DNA from 2 places in the Abyssibacter profundi genome. Region 1 is predicted to be linked to the other one. Evidence: predicted binding sites of a transcription regulator. Region 1 holds the regulator's gene; the other holds the start of a gene.

What was found. Region 1 encodes FliA, which starts transcription of late flagellar genes. Its sites were predicted from a motif close to GCTAAAGTTNNNNNNNNNNCNGCCGATA; they were not measured.
Region 2: a site for FliA is predicted at 8,096-8,123, ahead of DEH80_RS15760 (chemotaxis protein). Genes of this name have one in related genera too.

Annotation. Positions count from the first base shown of each region.
Region 1 covers NZ_QEQK01000015.1:9,062-20,020, reverse strand. Annotated here, with positions in the region: gene DEH80_RS14620 (chemotaxis protein CheA) at 1-1,486, opposite strand, end outside; gene DEH80_RS14615 (protein phosphatase CheZ) at 1,549-2,169, opposite strand; gene DEH80_RS14610 (response regulator) at 2,166-2,558, opposite strand; gene DEH80_RS14605 (RNA polymerase sigma factor FliA) at 2,587-3,321, opposite strand; gene DEH80_RS14600 (MinD/ParA family protein) at 3,318-4,214, opposite strand; gene flhF (flagellar biosynthesis GTPase FlhF) at 4,201-5,592, opposite strand; gene flhA (flagellar biosynthesis protein FlhA) at 5,630-7,720, opposite strand; gene flhB (flagellar biosynthesis protein FlhB) at 7,724-8,830, opposite strand; gene DEH80_RS14580 (GFA family protein) at 9,164-9,634, shown strand; gene DEH80_RS14575 (hypothetical protein) at 9,731-10,159, shown strand; gene DEH80_RS14570 (GNAT family acetyltransferase) at 10,261-10,698, shown strand; gene DEH80_RS14565 (DUF1294 domain-containing protein) at 10,833-10,959, shown strand, end outside.
Region 2 covers NZ_QEQK01000018.1:47,572-58,530, reverse strand. Annotated here, with positions in the region: gene DEH80_RS15800 (amidase) at 1-951, opposite strand, end outside; gene DEH80_RS15795 (poly(ethylene terephthalate) hydrolase family protein) at 951-2,759, opposite strand; gene DEH80_RS15790 (putative bifunctional diguanylate cyclase/phosphodiesterase) at 2,853-5,084, opposite strand; gene DEH80_RS15785 (flagellar brake protein) at 5,243-5,938, opposite strand; gene DEH80_RS15780 (hypothetical protein) at 5,949-6,320, opposite strand; gene flgM (flagellar biosynthesis anti-sigma factor FlgM) at 6,320-6,628, opposite strand; gene flgA (flagellar basal body P-ring formation chaperone FlgA) at 6,750-7,436, opposite strand; gene DEH80_RS15765 (CPCC family cysteine-rich protein) at 7,611-7,940, shown strand; gene DEH80_RS15760 (chemotaxis protein) at 8,155-9,099, shown strand; gene flgB (flagellar basal body rod protein FlgB) at 9,202-9,606, shown strand; gene flgC (flagellar basal body rod protein FlgC) at 9,629-10,033, shown strand; gene DEH80_RS15745 (flagellar hook assembly protein FlgD) at 10,035-10,718, shown strand; gene flgE (flagellar hook protein FlgE) at 10,729-10,959, shown strand, end outside.

The sequences.
Region 1 (10,959 bases):
CCTCGCCGACTTCGGACGTGATCTCCACACTGCCATTGAGTTCGACAATCTTGGAGCGGACAACATCCATGCCCACACCGCGCCCCGAGACTTCGGAGACGGCATCACGGGTGGAAAACCCGGGCTGAAAAATCAGATCCAGGCATTCCTGACCGTCCAGGCGCGCCGCCGATTCGCGATCAATCACGCCTTTCTCGATTGCCTTGGCGCGAATCACGGACGGATCGATACCGGCGCCGTCGTCGCGAATTTCGATGTGGATGTGGTCACCGACCTGCTGCGCGGCCAGCGTCAAGCGCCCCACTTCGGGCTTGCGCGCGGCCAGGCGCTCGGCCGGCATTTCGATACCGTGATCCACCGCGTTGCGCACCAGATGGACCAGCGGCTCGGACAGCGACTCGACCAGCGTGCGGTCCAGTTCGGTGTCCTCGCCTTCCAGCACAACCTCGATCTTCTTGTTCAAGGTCCGCGACAGGTCGCGGACGATTTTCGGAATTTTGGAGAACACCTTGCGCACCGGCTGCATGCGCATGAGCATCACCGAGCTTTGCAGGCCGGTGGTCACCTGGTCCAGGTGGCCCAGGGTGCGGTCGAGCAGCGGATCGTCAACGGATTCTCGCAGGCGCTTGAGCCGGTTTCGCACCAGCACCAGTTCGCCGACCTGATTGACCACGGCGTCCAGCCGGTCCGTATCGATGCGGATGGACGTCTCCACCCGCGCCTTCTTTGGCGCTTGATCAGCCGGTTTGGCCGCGGGGGCTGCGGCCGCTCGCGGCGCAGCTGCAACAGGCGCAGCCGCGGGCGTCGACGGCTCAGCGGGCGCTGCGGCCGGCGGTGCTGCGGGCTCGTTGCCGTGGAAGGCATCAAGCAAGGCCTCGAAGTCATCATCGCTGATCGGCTCGCCGGTCTCTTCACCGAGAATCGCATCGACATCCACTTCGCGCTTGGCGCTACCGGCCGCAGCCGGCTCCGAGCCGTGAAAGGCGGCTCGCAAGGCCTCGAAATCATCATCGCTAATGGGTTCGCCGGTTTCCTCACCGAGAATGGCATCCACGTCCACCGCTGGCTCGGGAACGGGCTCGGCCTGCGGCTCGGGTGCGGGCGGAGACTCCCCGCGGCAGGCAGCTTCCAGCGATGCAATCAGTGCCGGATCGGCAGGCGTGATCGCCTCGCCATTGGATAACTCGGCCAGTGCTTGGTCCAGCCAGCTGACGCTTTGTGAAATGCCGTCGATGATCTCGGGGCTGATGTCCAGGGCCCCCTTGCGCACGGCGCCCATGAGCTCCTCAGCCGCGTGGCAGAGATCCACCATGGGCTGGATTTCGAGAAACCCGGCACTGCCCTTCATCGTGTGGAAGACGCGGAACAGCGCGTTGAGCTGCTCGGGGTCGGCGTCGGACTGTTCGAAGGCGACGATCTGCTCGCCGAGGGCATCGACCATGTCGCCCGCCTCGGTCAGAAAGTCAGCCAGCAGTTCTTGATCCATGGGTCGGCCTCTAACGACAGTGCTATGCGGCGCCACGACCCGGACCGGGTCGCCGCGCGCCTCTACAGTCCTAGATCGGCCAGCAGGTCGTCAGCTTGAGCCTGGGTTGATCCGTGATTGTCCAGGCCAACCAATGCTGGGCCTCCGGCGATGTGCGGTTCCGGCTGGGCACCGGCAACATCCAGACCCGCGAGGTCTAGCAGATCTGCCAGCGCGTTTTCCACGCCTTTGACCAACTGGATGACCCGGCGGATCACCTGTCCGCTGAGGTCCTGGTAGGCCTGGGCTTCGGCAATGGCGGACAGGTTTTTGCGCAAGCCGTCCACGGCGGTTTCGCCGGCAGCGGTGGCCAGCCCAGGTAGTTCGGCCTGCGTGGCTTCCACCAGGTCGAGCGTGCGGTTGGCGGCATCCTCGGTCATTTGCATCACGTGGCTTAGCCTCTCGCAGGCATCCGGCATGTCGCTGCCGGCATAACGCACCAGCCGCTCATCCAGCGCCAGCTGGTTCAAAGCCTTGGCCAGGTTGCGGCTCACGCACTGCAAACCGTTGATCACGCGGTTGGCCCGGTCCTCGTTGAGCCGGGCGACGATTTCGTGAAACTGGGTGAGGTCACCGGCATCCAGCGCCGCCGACAGCGCGGCCACATCGTCGCGAAGCGCCGCGGTGGACGCGGCGCCGGTCACGCTGCGGCCCGGTTGAAGATGCGATCGAGCTTTTCCTTAAGCGTCCCGGCGTTAAACGGTTTGATGATGTAGCCGTTCACTCCGGCCTTGGCGGCCTCAATGATCTGCTCGCGCGTGGATTCGGCGGTCACCATCAGCACCGGCAAACGCGACAGCGCCGGGTTACCACGAATCGCCTTGAGCAATTCGATGCCCGTCATCCCCGGCATGTTCCAGTCCGTGACCACGAACTCGATCCCGTTGCCGTTGGCACCCAAGGCGTTGAGAGCGCTTTGTCCGTCCTCGGCCTCGACGAAATTCGAGAACCCGAGGTCCTGCATCAGATTCTTGACGATACGGCGCATGGTCGGAAAGTCGTCGACCACCAGCACCTTCATGTTTGTGTCCATCTTGCTACTCCTGCACAACCCGTCTGTATTACTTGCCCCGATCCAGCCAGTCGCCCAGACGTGCCCGCAGGCGCACCATGGCCTGCCCATGAATCTGGCAAACCCTCGATTCGCTCACACCCAGCACGGCGCCGATTTCGCGCAGGTTCATGGCCTCGTCGTAGTACAGCGACATCACCAGCTGCTCCCGTTCGGGCAGCTTGGTAATGGCATCGGCCAGATCGCGCTGAAATTGAGCCTGTTGCAGCACTTCGGTGGGCTGGGCCTCGTTCGAGGCCACCTCGCGCAGGTGTGCGTCGTCCTCGGAGTCCACAGGCGTCAGGCTTAACAGCTGGCACTGCGAGGCATCCAGGGTGATGTGGCGGTATTCCTCCAGCGTAATGCCCAGGTGGTCTGCGACCTGCTGCTCGCTGGCTTCGCGCCCGGTGGTCTGTTCGATCTCCTGCACGGCGCGGGTGACATCACGCATCTTGCGGTGCACCGACCGCGGCGCCCAATCGCCCCGGCGCAGCTCGTCGATCATGGCGCCGCGGATGCGGATGCCGGCAAAGGTTTCGAAGGAGGCACCCTGGCTGGCATCAAACGACGCCGCCGCCTCCAGCAGGCCGATCATCCCGGACTGGATCAGGTCGTCCAGTTCCACGGAGTCCGGCAGGCGGGCGGCCAGATGCAGGGCGATCTTGCGAACCAGCCCGGCGTGCTGACCCACCAGGTCATGCGACCCGGCCCGCTCGTAGCTTGCGTAGGATGCCGCCGCGTTCATGCCGTCATCGCCATGTCAGCTCCGGGGCCGACCAGACGCTCCACAAAGAACTCGATATGGCCCCGCGCACCCCGCTGCGGAGCGATCTCCAGCAGCTTGCCCGCAATCTGCCGGAACGCCTGGGCCGAAGGCGCACCGGGGTAAGCATCCAGAACCGGACGCTGCTGCCGGGCACTGCGGACGATCTTGTCGTCCTCGGGCACATGGCCGAGGTAGTTCAGCGTCACGTCGAGGAACCGGTCGGCCACGCGGCAAAGATTGTCGTAGACCTCGCGGCCCTCGCCCGGCGTTTTGACCCGATTGGCGATGAGTTGCATGCGGGGAATGCCGCAGTCACGCGACAACACCTTGATGAGAGCGTAGGCATCCGTCAGCGACGCGGGGTCGTTGCAGACCACCACCAGTACCTCCTGCGAGGCCTGGCAAAAGGTCTGCACGCTGTTGGACAGCCCGGCCGCCGTATCGACAAGCATCACGTCGATGGGGTCGGTCAAACCGCTGAAGGCGCCGATCAGGCCCACATGCTCGCTGCGGGTCAGCTCCGACATCCGTCGTCGGCCAGACGACGCCGGGACGATTTTGAGCCCGTTGGGTCCTTCGATGATCGTGTCGGCCAGGGTGCACTTGCCTTCCAACACGTGTGACAGGTTGGCCGAAGGCTGCAGACCCAGCAGCACGTCCACGTTTGCCAAACCCAGGTCGGCATCCAACAACATGGTGCGGCGCTGGGCTTCGAGCATGGCCATGCCGAGATTCACGGCAATCGTGCTCTTGCCCACACCGCCCTTGCCGCTGGCCACCGCAAACACACGCGGCCCGTTGGCGGGTGGCTTGGTGGCCAGGCCCGCAGCCTGTGTGCGCTGGACGGCTTTTGAGGAATCAAGCAACGGCATTGGCGGCCTCCCGGTCGTAATCGCCTGGCGATGTCTGTGCATCGTGTGTCTTCGTGGAATGTGCGCGGGCGGCCTGAACGGCCCGCTTGATCAGATTTTCAGGACGCTCGCGGTGCAGGTCCTCGGGAACGGCCTGGCCATCGGCGACATACACCACCGGCAGGCGCGCCCGCGTCACGGACGACAACACCGCGCCGTGGCGCGACGATTCATCCAGCTTTGTCACCACGCAGCCCACAGGCCGGGCGGGTCGGAACGCATGAATGGCGCGCGCCTGGTCTTCGGGCTGGGTGGTCGCAGCAAGCACCAGCAGCGTGCGTACACGGCCACCGTCCACGCCGAACTGCTGCAAGCGCGTGGCCAGCTGCTGGTCCGAAGGACTCATGCCCGCGGTGTCGATCAGCACCATGCGCTTGCTGGCCAACCGCGCCAGCACCTGCTGCAGACCTTCGACGCCCGAGGCCGTCAGCACCGGCACGCCGAGCAACCGGCCGTAGGTGGCCAACTGTTCCTGGGCACCGATGCGGAAATCATCCGTGGTCACCAGGGCCAGACCTTCGGTGCCGTAACGGGCCACGTAGCGAGCCGCCAGCTTGGCCAGCGTGGTGGTCTTGCCTACCCCGGTCGGGCCGACCAGTGCGATGGCGCCGGGCGAATCCAGCAGATCGGCCGGCAGCGCCTGCATCTGACTGACAATGGTGCGCAGTGCCGAATAGGTCGCCGTGGGCCGGACGGCATCGGCCGGCAGCGTCCGAACGGCCGCCGCCGTCAGCGCATGCTCGAACCCCATGCGCTCAAGCTGCTGGGCCACGTGGGCATGCTCCAGGTTGCGAAACTCCCACGCGCCCCGGGCAATCTGCCCCATCTCGCTCTGGATGGTGTTACGCAGGCTGAGTAGCTCACGCTCCAGGCGTTCGATATGCGGGTCCTGCGCCCAGATAATGTCGGCCTTGGCTGGGCGGGGTGCCTGCTCGGTCAGCCGGGGCTCTTGTGCCGCTGCCGCGGAGGGCGAGGACTCGGCGGCCTGCGTAAACGGGTTCACATCCGGGCGACGGGCGGAGTCAGCGGCCGCCGGGCTGGCAGAGGCGGTGGCCGCTGCGCGATCCAGGGCCCCCGCGGGGTTGCCGGCAGGTGCTGCCTGCGTGTCCGCAGCGGTCGGTGTAGCGGCTGCCGGTGCGGCCGTCTGCGCCTCCGCGTCGTCGCCGCCGCGGCGCAACGCCTGCTGAACCAGTGCGGCGTCATAGTCGAGCGCCGCAACCACTTCGATTTGATCGCCGATGCGTCGGCTGGAGAGGATGACCGCATCCGGCCCCTGCTCCTCCCGCACCATGCGGAACGCTGCCCGCATGTCCCGGGCCAGATATCGCTTGATTTTCATATCAGGAGTAACCCCCACTTATCCGGGCCGCGGCGCCTCAGGCGCCCACCGAGCCAACCAGCTTGAGCTGCTTGCCTTGCGGCACTTCGTTGTAGGCCAGCACGTTGAGACCCGGGGCGGCGTAGCGCAGAAAACGCGCCAGCGATGATCGAATCGCCTGCGGTACCAGCAGCACGGGCGTCTGGCCCTGGCCCTGCTGGCGTTCTACCCATTCGGCGATTGACTGATGCATGCGTTCGGCGAGTCCCGGTTCGATGGCGGCGGCGTCTTGCTGCATGGACTCCTGCAGGAGCTGTTCCAGCGGCTGCGCCAGCGTCAAAACCGGCAACTCAGGCTCCAAACCATTGATTTGCTGAACAATTTGCTGGCCGAGCGCGACCCGAACATGGGCGGTGAGGATGTCGGGATCCTGACTCTGACGGGCCTGCTCCGCCAAGGATTCGGCGATTTGCTTAAAGGAGCGGACGGCAATGCCCTCCTCCAGCAGGTTCTGCAGCACCTTGACCACGACGGTCAGCGGCAACAGCTTGGGCACCAAATCCTCGACCAGCCGCGGGGAGCTTTCCGACAGGTTCTCCAGCAGGTTCTGCACTTCGTCGTGGCCGAGCAGCTCATGTGCCCGGCTGTGGATGATGTGGCCGATGTGCGTGGCCACCACGGTGCCGGGATCAACCACGGTCCACCCCTTGGACAAGGCATCGGTGCGCACGCCCTGCTCGATCCAGACCGCCTCCAGACCAAAGGCGGGATCACGCCCCTTAATGCCCTCGACCTGACCGAACACCTGGCCCGGGTTCAGCGCCATGAGCCGGTCGGCGTGGACGGATTCTTCCGACACCGGTACGCCATTGACGCATAGCCGATAACCGTTGGGTGGCAGCTCCAGGTTGTCGCGGATGTGCACGGCGGGGACCAGAAAACCCAACTCGTGCGTGGATTTTTTGCGAACGCCACGAATCCGACGCACCAGCTCGCCGCCCTGGCGGATATCCACCAGCGGAATGAGCCGATAGCCGACTTCCAGGCTGAGTGCATCGGTGGGCCGCACATCATCCCAGCTGACCTCGGCGTCCTCTGGTGCTTCCTCGGTCTCGGGCTGCTCGGCATCGACGGGCGCGGGTGCCTTGGCGCGCTGGTGCATCCACCAGGCCAGTCCGCCAGCCGCTGCGCCCAGGGTCAGGAAGACCAGGTTGGGCATGCCGGGGATCAGCCCGCAGATGGTCAGGATGGTTGCCGTAACGATCAGCGTCTGTGGCTTGGCGAACACCTGCGCCGTGACCTGGTTGCCCATGGATTCGGACCGCGACATGCGCGTGACCAGCATGGCCACGGCCGTGGCCAGCAGCAGGCTGGGCAGCTGGGCTACCAGCCCATCGCCAATGGTCAGCAGCGTGTAGTTCTGCATGGCGGTGGACAGGTCCAGGCCATGCTGCATCATGCCGATGCCCAGACCGCCGACCAGATTGATCAACAGGATCAGCACGCCGGCCAGGGCATCACCGCGCACGAACTTACTGGCACCATCCATGGAGCCGTAGAAGTCAGCCTCTTCGCGGACTTCCTCGCGGCGAGCCACGGCCTCATCTCGTGTCAGCAAACCGGCATTGAGATCGGCATCAATCGCCATCTGCTTGCCGGGCATGGAATCCAAGGTGAAGCGGGCGCTGACTTCGGAAATACGCTCGGCGCCCTTGGTGACCACCACGAAATTGATGATGGTCAGGATGATGAACACGACAATCCCGACGGCGTAATTGCCGCCGATGACGAAATTGCCAAAGGCCTCGATGACGTTGCCGGCCGCACCGGGCCCTTCGTGGCCGTTGAGCAGCACCACGCGGGTACTGGCCACGTTCAGCGCCAGTCGCAACAGCGTGACCACCAGCAGAATCGACGGGAACACGCTGAAGTCCAGCGGGCGCATCACATAGATGACGGCCAGCAGAATGCAGATGGACAGGGCGATGTTGAAAGTAAACAAGCCGTCCAGGGCAATGGGCGCCAGCGGCACCACCATCATCGCCAGCATCATCATGACCATCAGCGGCACGGCCAGGCCATTCTTGACGGCATGCACCAGCGGCGCCACGGCGGGCGGCAAGGCCAGAGATTTGCTTGGTTCGCTCATGCGTTAGTCCCGTACACCCAGATCAGGCAGTTCCGGCATGGGCCCTGAGTGCCAGGCCTCCAGCTGACGGATGTAGGTCAGCACCTGGGCCACGGCGCGGTAGAGCGTGCTCGGGATCTCGCACTCGAGATCAACCGTGCGATACAAGACCCGGGCCAGCGGCGGGGCCTCGACAATGGGCACGCGGTTCTCCTTGCCCAGCTTGCGGATCACGGCGGCGATGTGGTCCACACCCTTGGCCACCACACGCGGCGCGTGATCGCTACCGCTGTCGTACTTGAGCGCCACCGCGAAATGCGTGGGGTTGGTGACGATGACATCGGCCTCGGGGACGGCCTCCATCATCCGGCCCCGCGCGGCGGCCTGTTGCAGCTCGCGGATGCGGCCTTTGACCTCTGGCCGGCCTTCCGTCTCCTTGAGCTCATCGCGGACTTCCTGCCGCGTCATCTTCAGCTGTTTGGCGTGGTTGAACACCTGAAACGGCGCATCCACCATCGCGATCAGGAACAGGCCGATGCACAGCGGGATCAGCACGAAAATCGCCGACTGCATGCCGCCGGCTATCGCGTTATTGACGGGCTGGACCGCCAGCGCCAATAACTCGTCGGTTTCGCCCTTGAGGTAGAGCACCGCGATCCCGCCCAACACCGCTGTCTTGGCTAGCGCCTTGCCCAGCTCCATCAGCGCGTTCAGCGAGAACAGCCGGCCGATGCCCTTAATCGGATTGAGGCGCGACATATCCGGGATTAACGCCTGGCCGCTCAGCGACCAGCCTCCGAGCAGAATCGGCCCAGCAAAGGCGGCCACCATGCAAATCGCCAAAAACGGGGCGATGATCCAGTGGGCATCCACCCAGGCGGAAGACAGCGAATCGAACATCGGGCGGCTGTGGATCGTCTGCGCATCCAGGCTGAGCAAGCCCTGCATCCACAGCGAAAAGCGCTGGGCTGTCCAGCCGCCTAGCGTCAAGATTCCGATACCCGCCGAGCCCACGACAACCAGCGTCGTCAATTCTTTGGAGCGGGCAATCTGCCCCTTCTTGCGCGCGTCCCTAAGGCGTTTGGGGGTCGCCTTTTCGGTCTTCTCCTGGGAACTGCTGTTCTCTGCCATCGGGGTTTGCCTGCGGGGTTGCTGACCTGCGCACTGCGCAATCAGCCCCCTCCTGCAAGTGGCGGGCCTGGGCGAATGCCCTGTGACGGCCGCTGGGGCGACGGCAACCCGACGGTTGCGTCGTCGGCCTGTAGGGGCGCCAACCCGGCCCGGGTTTCTGCGGCCATCTGCGTCGGCACACACCACAGGCAGTGACGGCTGAGCCAGCCGGTCTCACGGTCGGCGCCCGGACCCCCGAAAGCTTAGTTCAGAACACCCCAGGGGTTGGCCTGGGGTATCGTGATGCCACCGACGACGCGCTAGGCAACCTCACTGCACAAGGAGCTGACCCGGATGACGATTGCGTGCACCTGCCCCTGCGGCCACACGACTATCGCGTTCTCGGGTGAGCCCGTCCTACGCGTCCACTGTCATTGCCGCATCTGCCAGAAGGTCTATGACGCCGACTATGCAGACTTCGTGATGTTGTCTGCACGGCAGATCGCCCGGCCGCAGGCATCAGACATCCGGTACGCCAAGCACCGCCCGCCGCCAGCGGTTCGTCGGGGCACCTGCCCGAACTGCGAGCATCCCGTGGTGGCGTGGATGCCACTTGCGCCATTTTTGGGCCTGGCATTTGTCCCAACAGCCAACCTGCCGGCCGGGGTCAAGTTGCCCGAACCAGCGCTCCATTCCTTCTACCATCGCCGGGTCAAACATGTGCAGGACGATGTGCCCAAGGTCGCTGGCTACTGGGCAAGCCAGTGGGCGGTGGTGCGCCGGTTCTTCACGGCCTGGTGGCTCCGGGGATCGCGCCGTGGCTGACGACCCCAGCATGACTGAAGCCGGCGCAGTCAACGCACACGGGCCAGTGCAGGCAGCCGCCGTGGCCGGCCCCGTACAACGGTTTGGAGACCGCAGATGACACCGGTTGAAGTAGCCGCTGAGCTGTACCGCCAGATTGCATTCAGCTCGTCGATTCTGGGCGGCTTTTCGCTAACGTTTCTGAGCATTTTGATGACGCAGGTGGAGGCTCGGACTCGGGTGTTCTTGACCGCAATCGGGGCGCTGACCACCTCGGTGGTCTTGCTGGTGGTCACGACGCTGGGAGCGACCTATACGTTGATAGTCGTCCAGCAGCTCGGTCTGACTTTCGACTTTGCCCAATGGCCATCATCGCTTTATCGAACCAAGTGGATCACCGAGCTGGCCTTTGCCTGCGGTGTGCTTTTGCTGGTCGGCGGTATCGGCTTGAGTGGGTATGCCAAGAGCCGCCTGCTCGGGCGCATTACACTGATTCCAGCATTACTCGGCACGGTGCTGTTGCTGGTCATTTTTGTGGGCGGTTGAACACGCATGGGTGTGCGAGCCGCTCATCACGCGCCGAGCACCTGGCTGGGCGCTCCTCCACCGTCTGGCCTGGCCAGGCTCTTCATGAGTGACTGCACAGCATGCTGATCCGAAGCTTCCAACCCAGTGACGAGCCCGCCGTCATCGCGCTGTGGCAGGCCTGTGACCTCATCCGGCCGTGGAACAACCCGCAGCTCGATATCCAGCGCAAACTTGCAGTCCAGCCGGCGATGTTCTTGGTGGCGGCAGCAGATCAGCGAGTGATGGGCACGGTCATGGCGGGCTATGAGGGTCACCGGGGGTGGATTAATTATCTGGCGGTCTCCCCCACTGAGCGTTTGCAGGGTATAGGTCGCCAGCTCATGCAAGCGGCAGAGTCAGCACTCAAGGCAGCCGGTTGCCCAAAAATCAATCTGCAGGTTCGTGACGGCAATGACGCGGCCTTGGCGTTTTATGAGCGACTGGGTTACGGCGTTGACCCTGTTGTGAGTTTGGGCAAACGACTCCTGGCGGATGATTCGCACACTGCGGATGTCTGACGCTGCAAACTGGTATTGCTCCAACTGCCTGGGCGTTTGTGGGCGACCGTCCACGTCATCGAATGCGTGTACGGGCCCATTTCGATGACAGCCGGCTTGCCTGGAGTCGGGTTTGACCAGCACGAAGGATCAACATGCGTGAGCAAGGGCGAATCACCCATTGGAATGATGCCAAGGGCTATGGATTCATCACGCCATCGGCCGGAGGCGAGCGCTTGTTCGTCCACATCAGTGCCTGGCCTCATAAGGGGCAGCGCCCCG
Region 2 (10,959 bases), on a different contig from region 1:
AGCGCGCAGGCCGCTGGCATAGGAATCCGGCAGCCCCACCAGCGCCGCGTAGCTGGCTGCGTCGGCGACCGGTGTGGCGCCATCTTCGGGGCGTGTGGTCGGCTCGTTGTAGTGGCCCGATCCGGGGCCGGGGTCGAAGCCAACCATGGCGTCCAGCAGCAGGGCACAGTCTCGAACCGTTCTGCACATGGGGCCACCCACGTCCTGGAAGTGGGCGAGCGGCAGGATGCCGTCCTGCGAGACCAGTCGCAGGCTGGGGCGGATGCCCACCAGGCCGCCGAGCGATGAGGGCACACGAATGGATCCCCCCGTGTCCGACCCGGTGCCGAGCAGCGCCAGATTCGCGGCGATGGCCGCGCCCGTGCCCGAACTGCTTCCGCCCGCGCCACGCGTCGGGTCATAGGGGTTGTGCACCTGACCGCCCATGGACGAGGAACCCACAAAGCCAAACGCGAACTCGTCCATATTGGCCTTGCCCAGAATCAGCCCCCCGGCCGCACGGATGCCGGCCACGCTAAAGGCATCGTCAGGCGGGCTGGCATTGTCCAGGGCGGTGGCTCCCGCGCTGGTGACCATGCCGGCCGCATCGAAATTGTCCTTGAGCAACACCGGGGCGCAGTGCAGCGGGCCTGTTGGTCCGGAGGCCGCATAGGCGGCGTCCAGGGCGGCGGCATCCTCCAGCGCGGTCGCACTGACGGCGATGACGCTGTTCAGCTCGGGCCCCTGCCGATCATAGGCCGCAATCCGGTCCAGGTATCCCTGGACCAGCTCCACACAGCTCAGCTCGCCTGCCGCCAGAGCCACCTGTACATCGGCGACGGTCGCCTCGACCCACCGGAAGCCAGCAGCCTCGGGTGGCGGCACGGTGGTGGGCCCCGTCGGGGCCGGCGAAGCACCACATCCCAGCAGGCCCAGTGTGGCCAGCAGGGCCGCGAGCAGGCCGGCGCGCATCAGGGTGCCACGCGCTGGAACTGCAGGTCGGTGATTTGCACCGTCCCGGCGGGTGTCAGATCAAAGCGGAGTTCCAGCGTATCCAGGTGGGCGAAATCCAGCGCCGGGAACTCGGTCAGCGGAATGCGTAGATCGGTCAGCACAAGTTTTTCCGAGCCACCGCTATCGAACGCATCCCCAGGTGGTGCGAACAAATCCGTGCTGTATGCACTGGCGTTGAGTCGTGCGCTGCGGCCATCGGTATCGGTGAGCACCACGGCAAAGTCCTGGCCCGCGTCGTTGGCAGGATCGTCCAGCGACAGGCCGACTCGCAGGGACAGCACATGAAAATCGCTGGCATCCAGATCACCCAGCGCGCTGCGGTAGATGGCAGGGGCTGTCCAGTGCAGGCGCAGTTGATCGGCGGTGGTGAACGTGGGGTCGGATGCACCGCAACCGGATCCATCGCGCCCGGTCGTGGTGCAGGCTTCGAAACTGGCAAAGCCCTCCAGCGTGACCGCACCGCCCAACGCGTTCTGGCTCAGTGCGGTGTCGATGGGGGTGGAGTCGATGATCAGCCGGTCCGTTGCAGATGCATAAATGCTCAGGGGATACCGGCCCGCACAGCCCGCGGCTTCGCCACCGGGGCAGAGGGTGTTCGGTACGGCGGCGAGCCCGGTCCAGTAGTCCGCATGCGCTGTTTCCCCACCCACGAATGTCCGGAAGAACGAGGCCATGAAGAAGCTGCCCAGCGCGCGTTGCGCCTCCGGTGTGTCACGTTGGTGTGTGGCGGAATCGGTGCCGCAGTGGCTGTCCGTCGACGTGCCGTGAATCGTCCAGTCGTCTGAGGTCCAGACTGTGTTGAAGTAGTTATGGTTGGCGCCCATGGCCATGATCTGGAAGCGCGGGTGCGTGTCATCGGGTGAGAGCAGCCGGGCGGCGTCATAGGCGAAGGCCCCCATCAGGTTTTCCACGTCACCGTCGCAGTAGGGCAGCAGCGTGGCCCAGGTCACACCCGTCACGTCCAGGGCGTTGTAGTCCGTTGGTGCCAGCGAGAACACGGCCGCCAGGTTGTGGGGTTCATCCTGTGCAGCATTGACGGTGACGGTCTTGTTCACGCCTTCACCACCGCGTGAATGGCCCATCAGGCCCACGCGGTCGAAATCCAGCCGGCCCATCAGGGCGTCAAACCCTTGGCCGCCGTTGCGGTGAATCTCTCGAAATGCATCGAGATGCGTGAGGATTAGCTCGGCACGGGCCAGCGCGCCGGCGTCTCCGGCATTGGGGCTGCCATCGTTATCGTTGATGTCGTTGGTGTCGATCGAGATCACGGCATAGCCGTGGCTGGCCAGGCTTTGCACCAGATAGTCGTACCCCCGGTAGCTGTTGGCGGGCGTGATCACCCCCGCCAGGTCAGGGCAGTTGTCATCTCCGACCGGGAATGGGAGCTGGCCCACCGTGGTTTCGCAGGTCTGGTGGCGACCGTGTTGAAACAGCAAGACCGGAAATGGACCGGTGGCATCGGTGGGGTAGGTGACGTAGCCGTGGACGTCGGTTTCATAACTGTCGCCGGTTTGCTCGTCGGTCACCGTGATGCGGCCGAAGTCGTAGTCGGTTGACGTCAGTGTCAGCGGGCCGGATTCAGCCGGATCGGCGGCGACATCGGCTACGGCGGGCAACTCGGGCCGCGTGACGCCATCGGGTGCAGGGGTGACGGGCGCGCCGTACTCCGATTGACCGCCGCAGGCGGCGAGCAGTGCGGCGACGAGTGGGATGGGCAGCGTGCTGCGGCGCAGGGCTTTGCAGCGGAAACGGGCAAGAGCGAGCATGCAGGTGATCCGTGTAGAGCGGGAAGGCCCGGCGCAAGGCCGGCGCCCCCAAACGGCGCACAATGCATGCCAAGCAGGGCTTGGCGGTTTTGCTTAGAACCGATCTTCGTTTGCGCTCAGCGGCTGCGGCTTGCCGATGCCAAAACCCTGCACATAGTCCACGCCCATGCTGGCCAGGTGCTCGGCAACGTTTCGGTCTTCGACAAACTCCGCCACCGTCTCGACGTTGAAGGCCTGGGCCATGGACACAATGGTTTTGACGATGGCTTGGTTGCTGGCGTCGCCCAGCAGATCGCGGATGAACATGCCATCGATTTTGAGGTAATCGATGGTCAGCTTTTTGAGATAGCCGAAGGAGGACATGCCGCTGCCGAAATCGTCCAGTGCCACGCGGGCACCGCAGGCATGTACCTCGCCGATGAAGGCCGAGGCGACATCAAAGCGACCGATGGCCGAGGATTCGGTGATCTCGAAACACAGTCTGCGTGCCAGCAATGGATTGCGCTGCAGGGTGGCGACGACCTCGTCCAGAAACTCCCGGTTGGCCAGCGATTTGCCCGACAGGTTCACCGAGTACTGGCACTGGCTGGCATCGGCTTGCTGCGACTTGAGAAACGCCAGGGTTTCATGAAAAACCCAGCGATCCAGCTCGTCCGACAAGCCGAAGCGTTCAGCGGCAGGCAGGAACTTGCCTGGCGGAATCACCGTGCCGTCACCGGCCAACATACGCACCAGGATCTCGTAATGTCGCAGCCGATCGGGGCCCACCGATTCGATGGGTTGGGCATACAGGCGAAAACGGCCGTAGCGCAGCGCGTCGTGTAGGCGTGCAACCCAGTCGACCTCACTGTCGCCATCCTCGCCAGCGTTTTGTGTGTGCGGCGACCAGTAATCCAGGAACGGGTCGCCGGATTCACGCGTGCGCTCGCAGGCACGCTCTGCGCGGGCCAGCAGATCATTGGCCGTCAGGTCTGGCCCGAAGCCGGTGACCGCACCCACACTCGCGCCACAGCGGAAGATGTGGTGGTCGACCGAAAACCGATAGCTCCGGATGGTCCGGGCGATCTTGGACATGCTGGCCTTGATCTCGGCATCAGAGCGGTCACGCAGGTAGCAGGCGAAATGGTCGGCGCCGATCCGGCTGATCAGCGCCGTCTCATCCAACGTGTCGCGCAGCACGCTACCGATTTGCTTGAGATAGCGATCACCCGCCTCGTGGCGCGTGGACTCGTTAATGACCTTGAAGTGATCCAGGTTCACGTAGATCACCGAGCAGGTTTCGTCGTCGCCCAGTTCCAGCAAGGTGTCGGCGATTTGACGCTCGAACTCCCAGCGGTTGAGCAGACCGGTGACCGGGTCGATGCGATCGCGTCGATGCAGCTGTCGCTCGGCCTTGCGCAGCCGGGACAAATCCTCGGCAGCGATTAACGTCACCGGGTCGCTTTGCGGCATCTCATGCGTGCGGATCGACAACACCACCGGCAAGGGAGTGCCTTTCTTGCCTCGCAGGTAGGCCTCGTACTGAATCGTTTCGTTGGTTTGCGACCCCTGCGACGAACGCAGGGCCGTGCGCAGATCCTCGGCCGATTCGCAGTCGCACAGCTGGTCAAACGTATAACCGGCAACCTCGGCGAAGCTCACGCCCAACCGGCGCGCCGCGAACAGGCTCATCGAGACGATGCGGCCTTCCGAGTCGAGCAAAAACACCATGCCGGGAAAGTGCTCGTGCAGCAGGCGGTAACGCGCCAGGCTCAGCATCAGCCCTTCTTCGAGTTCGTTGATGCGCTTGCGGCTCCAGATCTCGCCGATCGCGCCCGCCAGGGCCCGGGCCGATTCGACATCACCCGGTTGGTAACGCGCATCGGCACTGCGTTCCACACACACCGCGCCACGCAGTTCACCACGGGCCAGCACGGGCACGATCAGCCAGGCGTCGCCGGTGTCATACCGTGTGCCGTCTTCATCGACTTGCTGCTGCCGGATCAGCGTGGGCTCGCCCTCGCAGAGCGTGTCGATGGCGCGTGAAACCGGGGGGCTGGCCGTGTCGCTGGCCTGCCCATGCAGCATCTCAAACTGCGCGGACATGCCAATGCGCTGCCAGATGCTGACCCGGTCGCAGGCAACCTCGGTTCGGAACGCCTCAATCGCCGCATCCAACCAGGTCTCGGCAGACTCGTAGGCCAGGGTGTGGTGGAAGCGCTCGCTGCTGAGTACCGCCGGGCTATAGGTCGGCGCTTTTTCGATACTGGTCACGGTCCGCAGACGTTCCTTGTCAGGTGCCGAAGCCTTGAGTGTCGAGCCACTCATAGAAAACACGGTTGCCATTTGGTGGAAACTCCAACGGGATCGCAATCGATCCGTACTAGATGGAGTGGATATCGGCCGACCACCGCGCCTCTTGAGCTCCGCTGGTCGGTACTTCGGGGTACATCAGCCGGCGGGCAGGCGATGTGACCGCATCGCGGTCGTCGCGGCGATGGCGCCTAGCCGACCGCCGCGTGGCGCGGGCGCCAGTAGCGCTCCAGCTCCACAACCTCGCGTTCGACCGTGCGTCGGTCTTCGGGGTCGAGCCGGGCAAACTCGCCGCCCATGGCCATTTCGCCGCCACGCCGACGCACACCGCGCACCGTGATCGGGGCATAAAATGCCGAGCCGTGCAGGCCAAACGCCCCGTCGAGCACCCGGCCCGGGTGAAACTCATCGGCCATCTCGCCCCGGACATGCGCGCCGAAACCCTGCGTGGAAATGTCGGTTACACGCACTCGAACCGGGGCGCCGCCCAGCGGGAACAGCGTCGCTCGTATCGGCATCGAACGGGGCACGTTCACGCGGTGCGCTCGGCGGCGTTGGGCATGTTCCACCCATTGCGGGAGAGCGGTGATGAGGCTGCCGTCGTCAACCAGCGAATCGACGTGTGTCGCAAATCGCAGGCCGTAGCCCGCAACACGCGCCTGGGCGTCGAGCAGGCTGCGTGGTTTCAGTTTGGCAAAGCCTCCGGCGGGTGCATCGAACAGCAGTTCGTCCCGCTGGGCGTCCAGTGTCAGCAACAGACTGAGATAGTGCCGCGACGCCTGGGTCAGCGTGACAGGCTGGCGGGATTGCGCCAGCTTGCCGAGCAGCGTGAGCACGTCGGCACGCAGCTCAACCCGCTGCCAAGCCTGCGTGTCGGTGTCGGCCATCTACCGGGCCTCAGGCCTGGCCAAGTGCACGGCCGGCGATGGGCGCGCGGGCGCCTCGCTGGCCATAGGGGCTGTCGTCGCGGCCCGTGCCCAGGGCACGCAGGGCTGCGCCGGTCTGTTCGCGCCGTTGCGCGACCACGGAAAAGGTGCGGCGCATGTCGCGCTGCAAACGGTGCAGGGCCGCTTCGACGCGTTCGCGCTCGCCGGCCGTGTCAGCACTCAGCTCATCCAGCCCGGCCTGATCCAGGGCCTGCACGGCCGTTTCCAGGTCGCGGGCCACGGTGAGCAGGGCATCGGGATCCTGACCCAGTGCCGCTGCTTCCAGTGCCTGAATGTGCTGGCCCAGTTCGGTCTCGAGGTCGGTGAGCTGTTGATCATTCATTAGCTGCGTCCCATCTGCCATTCCATATGGGCCATCTTCGTGGCCACGGATTCGGCGTTGACCTGGTAGGTGCCGGCCGCGATGGCTTCGCGGATGGCAGTGACCTTTTTCACGTCGATGTCGGGTGTTTGCTGAGCCACGTTCACCAATTCGTTGAGATTTGCGCCCTGGCCACTGAGCGTGACCACGTCGGCCTCGCTCACCGCGCCAACCCGGGCATGTCCGGATGCACCGGCTTTGCCCGCCTGCACGCTCTGCGGACTGTTCGTCATCTGGGCGACAACGGACGATTCGATCTTTCCGGTCACGATGTTTCTCCTGCATTCAAAGTCAGATGACTGACGTTATCGACGCGTTTCACGAAAGCTTGAGCGTCTGTTTTTCGACGCCGACGAACGGTCATCGAGCATAAATTGTTGATATTAAAGGTCAATTGACTAGAACCGTGCCATCGGCCTGCGCACGCCCTTCAATCACCCGGCCCGACGAGAGGTTGCGGACCTTCACCAAACCTGAAGGCCCGGCCGCCTGTAAGGCCTCGCCGCGGCTGCGAATCTCCACCCCGGCGCTGCGCGCGACCAAGGTGACGGTCTGGCCCCGGTCCACGACATGGGCGACCTGAAACCACTGCGGCCGAAGAATCGCCCCCGCCGCGATGTGTCGGCGAGCCACCTGACCCACCACCGCAGACAGATCGGTCATGAACCCGCGAGACGCACCGCGTACCGCCTGTTCGACCCGTTCCAGTTGATCGGCTGCAATCACCGTGCCTGCCGCAATCGGTGCGCGCGCCACAATCATGTAACTACGCTGCTGCGTGCGTACCGGCACGAACAGCTTCCAGCCCTGGGTTGCCAGGCAGCGAACCTCCACCGTTGCCGCACCACTGGCCGCATTGCCAATCAGTCGCGTGCCCTGCGGCTCGGTGCCACAGCGGGGGAGCTGTAACCGGGTATCCAGCCCATTGGCAGTGATGGTCGTGCCGCGCGGCAACTCACTGCGCGCGTAACGCTCGGCCGCGGCCTGAATGCGGGCCACGTCCTCGGTGCCTGCCACCGCGGGAGCGGGGGCGAGCACTGCGGTCACCAGGCCGGTCATGGCAAGAAATCGTCTCATGGCACCCCTCAGGCAAGCCGCGTACCACAGAAAAAGTCGGCCTAGGGCAGGGTGCGACGTGGATTTGACGCGCGCGCACGATTCCGACCGCGTCGGTGCTTTGACACCAGTCCCTGCCGAGGCACACCCTCGCCCTCAACAATGCGCACATCGCTGTGGAGAGATAGAAGCACCATGTGGAGAAAATGGGCTGATCGGCTCAAGCGCCGGTACTACGTTTGGTATGAACCGGACGACCCGGCGCCGCAGGCTCAATGCCCTTGTTGTGATTACGTGTCGCTTCCGGCCCGCAATCAATCCCTGATCTGCCCGGTGTGCTTTTGGGAAGATGATGGTCAGGACATCGACGAACTGGATCAGATGTCTGGCCCGAATCACGGCATCAGCTTGCGAGCCGGGCGTCTTAATTTCTCAGCATTCGGCGCCTGCGAGTTGGCGATGAAGCAGCATGTGTTGCCACCCGAAGAGCGGCTTCGGTTCGAGCACCGACCGAGAGAGGTCTAGGGAAGCACGGATCGATTCGCGCCGCCATGGTGCTGCCTGAAAGTCGGCTCCGTGTAATCGGCTCCGTGTAAGCGGTGCGAATCGCTCCGGGGTTCACGACCGCCGGCTCTCGCATTGGGCGGTTCGCGCCCGCTCCCATCGCCTGCTGATTGTCCTCTCAAGATTCCCGTGTCGGGGCCGATGACCACCGCAGATACTCTTGCGGAATGCCTTCGTGTCCAACGGCCTGATCGACTCCATCAATCGCCGGACCCAGCTGGCTGGCTATAACCGGCTGGCCTTGTTGCTGTTCCGCCTGGGTGGCCCTGAGCTGTTCGGCATCAATGTCTTTAAGGTGCAGGAGGTGGTCCAGGCACCGGAGCTGACCTGGGTGCCGGCGGCACATTCGCATGTACGCGGGGTGGCGCCGGTGCGCGGGCGCATGATTCCGGTGTTGGATCTGGCATCGGCGGTGCAGGGCACGCAGCCGGCTGAGGAGCCCCGCTATTTGATTGTGGCGGAGTTCAACCGCCGCGTGCAGGGGTTCTTGGTTCACGGGGTCGAACGCATCGTGAACGTGGATGTCGGCCAGGTGACACCACCGCCAGCCAGCGCTGGTGATGACGGTTATCTGACGGCGGTGACGCGACTGGGTGAGCGTCTGATCCAGATTATTGACGTGGAGAAGGTGCTGGCCGATGTCATCGGCCTGGCCGCCGACCTTGAGGAACTGCCGGAACACGCCAGCGACGCCCGCCGTCGCAAGTGGCGGGTGCTGGTGGCCGACGATTCCAAGGTGGCGCGCATGCAGATTGCACGCACGCTGGAGCAGCTGAATCTGGAGCCCGTCCTGGTAAACGATGGCCGTGAAGCGTTGCGGTTTCTCAGGTCGCAGGCCGAGACCGGGCATGAGGATGACCTGCTCATGGTGATCTCCGATGTGGAGATGCCGGATATGGACGGCTACACGCTGACGACGGAAATTCGTCGCGATCCGCGACTGGAACACCACTATGTGCTGCTCCATACCTCGCTGTCGGGGCTGTTCAACCACAGCATGGTCGAGCATGTCGGGGCCGACCGGTTCGTGCCCAAATTCAACTCTGATGAACTGGCCAAAGGCGTCGTGGAACGCTTGCGGGACAAGGAGTTGGCGCTGTCTGAGGCCGCCATGGCCTAGCCAGCCTGACACGCCCTATCTGCCGCACGGGACGCCTGATCCGGCCGCCCGTGGCACACGGCTTGCCCCACTCTGGCGTACAGATTCCGCCGGAGGCTCGGCATGTCAGCCGGATTCGACAAGCTCTATGGCATTCACTCGCAATCGCTGGCGCTGCAACACCAGCGACTGCAGCAGGTGGCGGCCAACATCGCGAACGCCGATACGCCCAACTACCGGGCGAAAGACATCGATTTCAAAACGGCCTTGCAGCAGGCCGCAGGGGCATCTGATGCCCAGCCGTTGCAGCGCACCCATAACCGACACCTGAACATTGCTGGGGTCGCGGCCCCGGCGACCAGCCAGGCCACCGAGCGTCAGGCCGCCCAGCCCAGCCTGGATGGCAACACCGTGGAACTGCACCGCGAGCAGGCAGCCTTTGCGGATGCCGCTTTGCGTTATCGCGCCTCCCTGCAATTCGCGCAGGGCCGTCTCTCCACGCTGATTACGGCCTTCAAGGGCCAGTAGCCGCTGACGCAGGAGTCCACGCATGTCTGACTTTTCCATTTTCAATATCGCCGGTTCGGCCTTGCAGGCGCAGTCCGTTCGCCTGAACACCGTGGCCAGTAACCTGGCCAATGCCGACACCGTCGCGGGTACGCCGGATGCGGTCTACAAGGCGCGCATGCCGGTATTCGAAACCGAGCTCAATGCAGCCGCCGAGCAGGCGGGCGTGCGGGTGGCGGGCATTGTCCAGAGCACCGAACAACCCGTGCGGCTGCACCAGCCCGGGCATCCGGACGCCGATCCCGATGGCTATGTCTACGCCACCAACGTCAACCCGGTGGAGGAGATGGTCAACATGATTTCGGCCAGTCGCTCGTATCAGACCAGCGCCGAGGTCATGAATACCAGCAAGGACCTCATTCTCAAGACGCTGGAACTGGGTCGCTGAGATGACGGGAATCTCCGATAGCCCCAGCCTGACCAGCCTGCTTGGCGGTGCCACCTCAGCAACGGCTGCGGTGAACAGCGCGGAGCAGAACATGCTCAATCAGGAAGATTTTTTCTCCCTGATGATTGCCCAGTTCCAGAACCAGGACCCGTTCAAGCCAATGGAGTCCGGTGAGTTTCTAGGGCAGATCGCCCAGTTCAGCACGGTCGATGGCATCAACACGCTGAATTCGTCGTTTGGTGACCTGCGCACGCAGATGACCTCCGACCAGACGTTGCAGGCCAGCGGCCTGATCGACCGCAACGTGCTCGTGCCAACCGACAGCATTGACTACGCCGGCCACGGATCGGTGGACGGTCGCGTGGCGGTGCCCACCGGTGCAGACCGGATCACGGTCGAGATTGTCGACGCCCGCGGCCAGACCGTTCGCAGCTTTGTCGCCGAAGGCAGCGCCCTGGGAGAGACCTTCGAGTTCTCCTGGGATGGCATCAGCGCCGATGGCGTTCAGCAGCCGGCGGCCGGTTACACCATTCGTGCACGGGCCGGGCAGGGCCAGTCCGAGCTTGCACTCACCCCTGAACTCGCCGGTCAGGTCAACGCCGTTCGTATGGATGGCAATGGCCTGCTGCTCGAAGTCACCGGTCTCGGTGACGTTCCGTTTTCTTCCGTGACACGCATCGCCTGAGGAGGCATCCATGCCCTTTAACGTCGCACTCAGTGGAATCAATGCCGCCTCCGCGGACCTGAACACCACTGCTCACAATATTTCCAACGCCAACACCACCGGATTCAAGGAATCGCGCACCGAATTTGCCGATGTCTACGCCGCTGGCGCCATGGGCCTGTCTGCCACCGAGCAGGGCTCGGGCGTGCGCGTGGCCGGTGTCACCCAGCAGTTCAGCCAGGGCACGGTGAACTTCACCGAA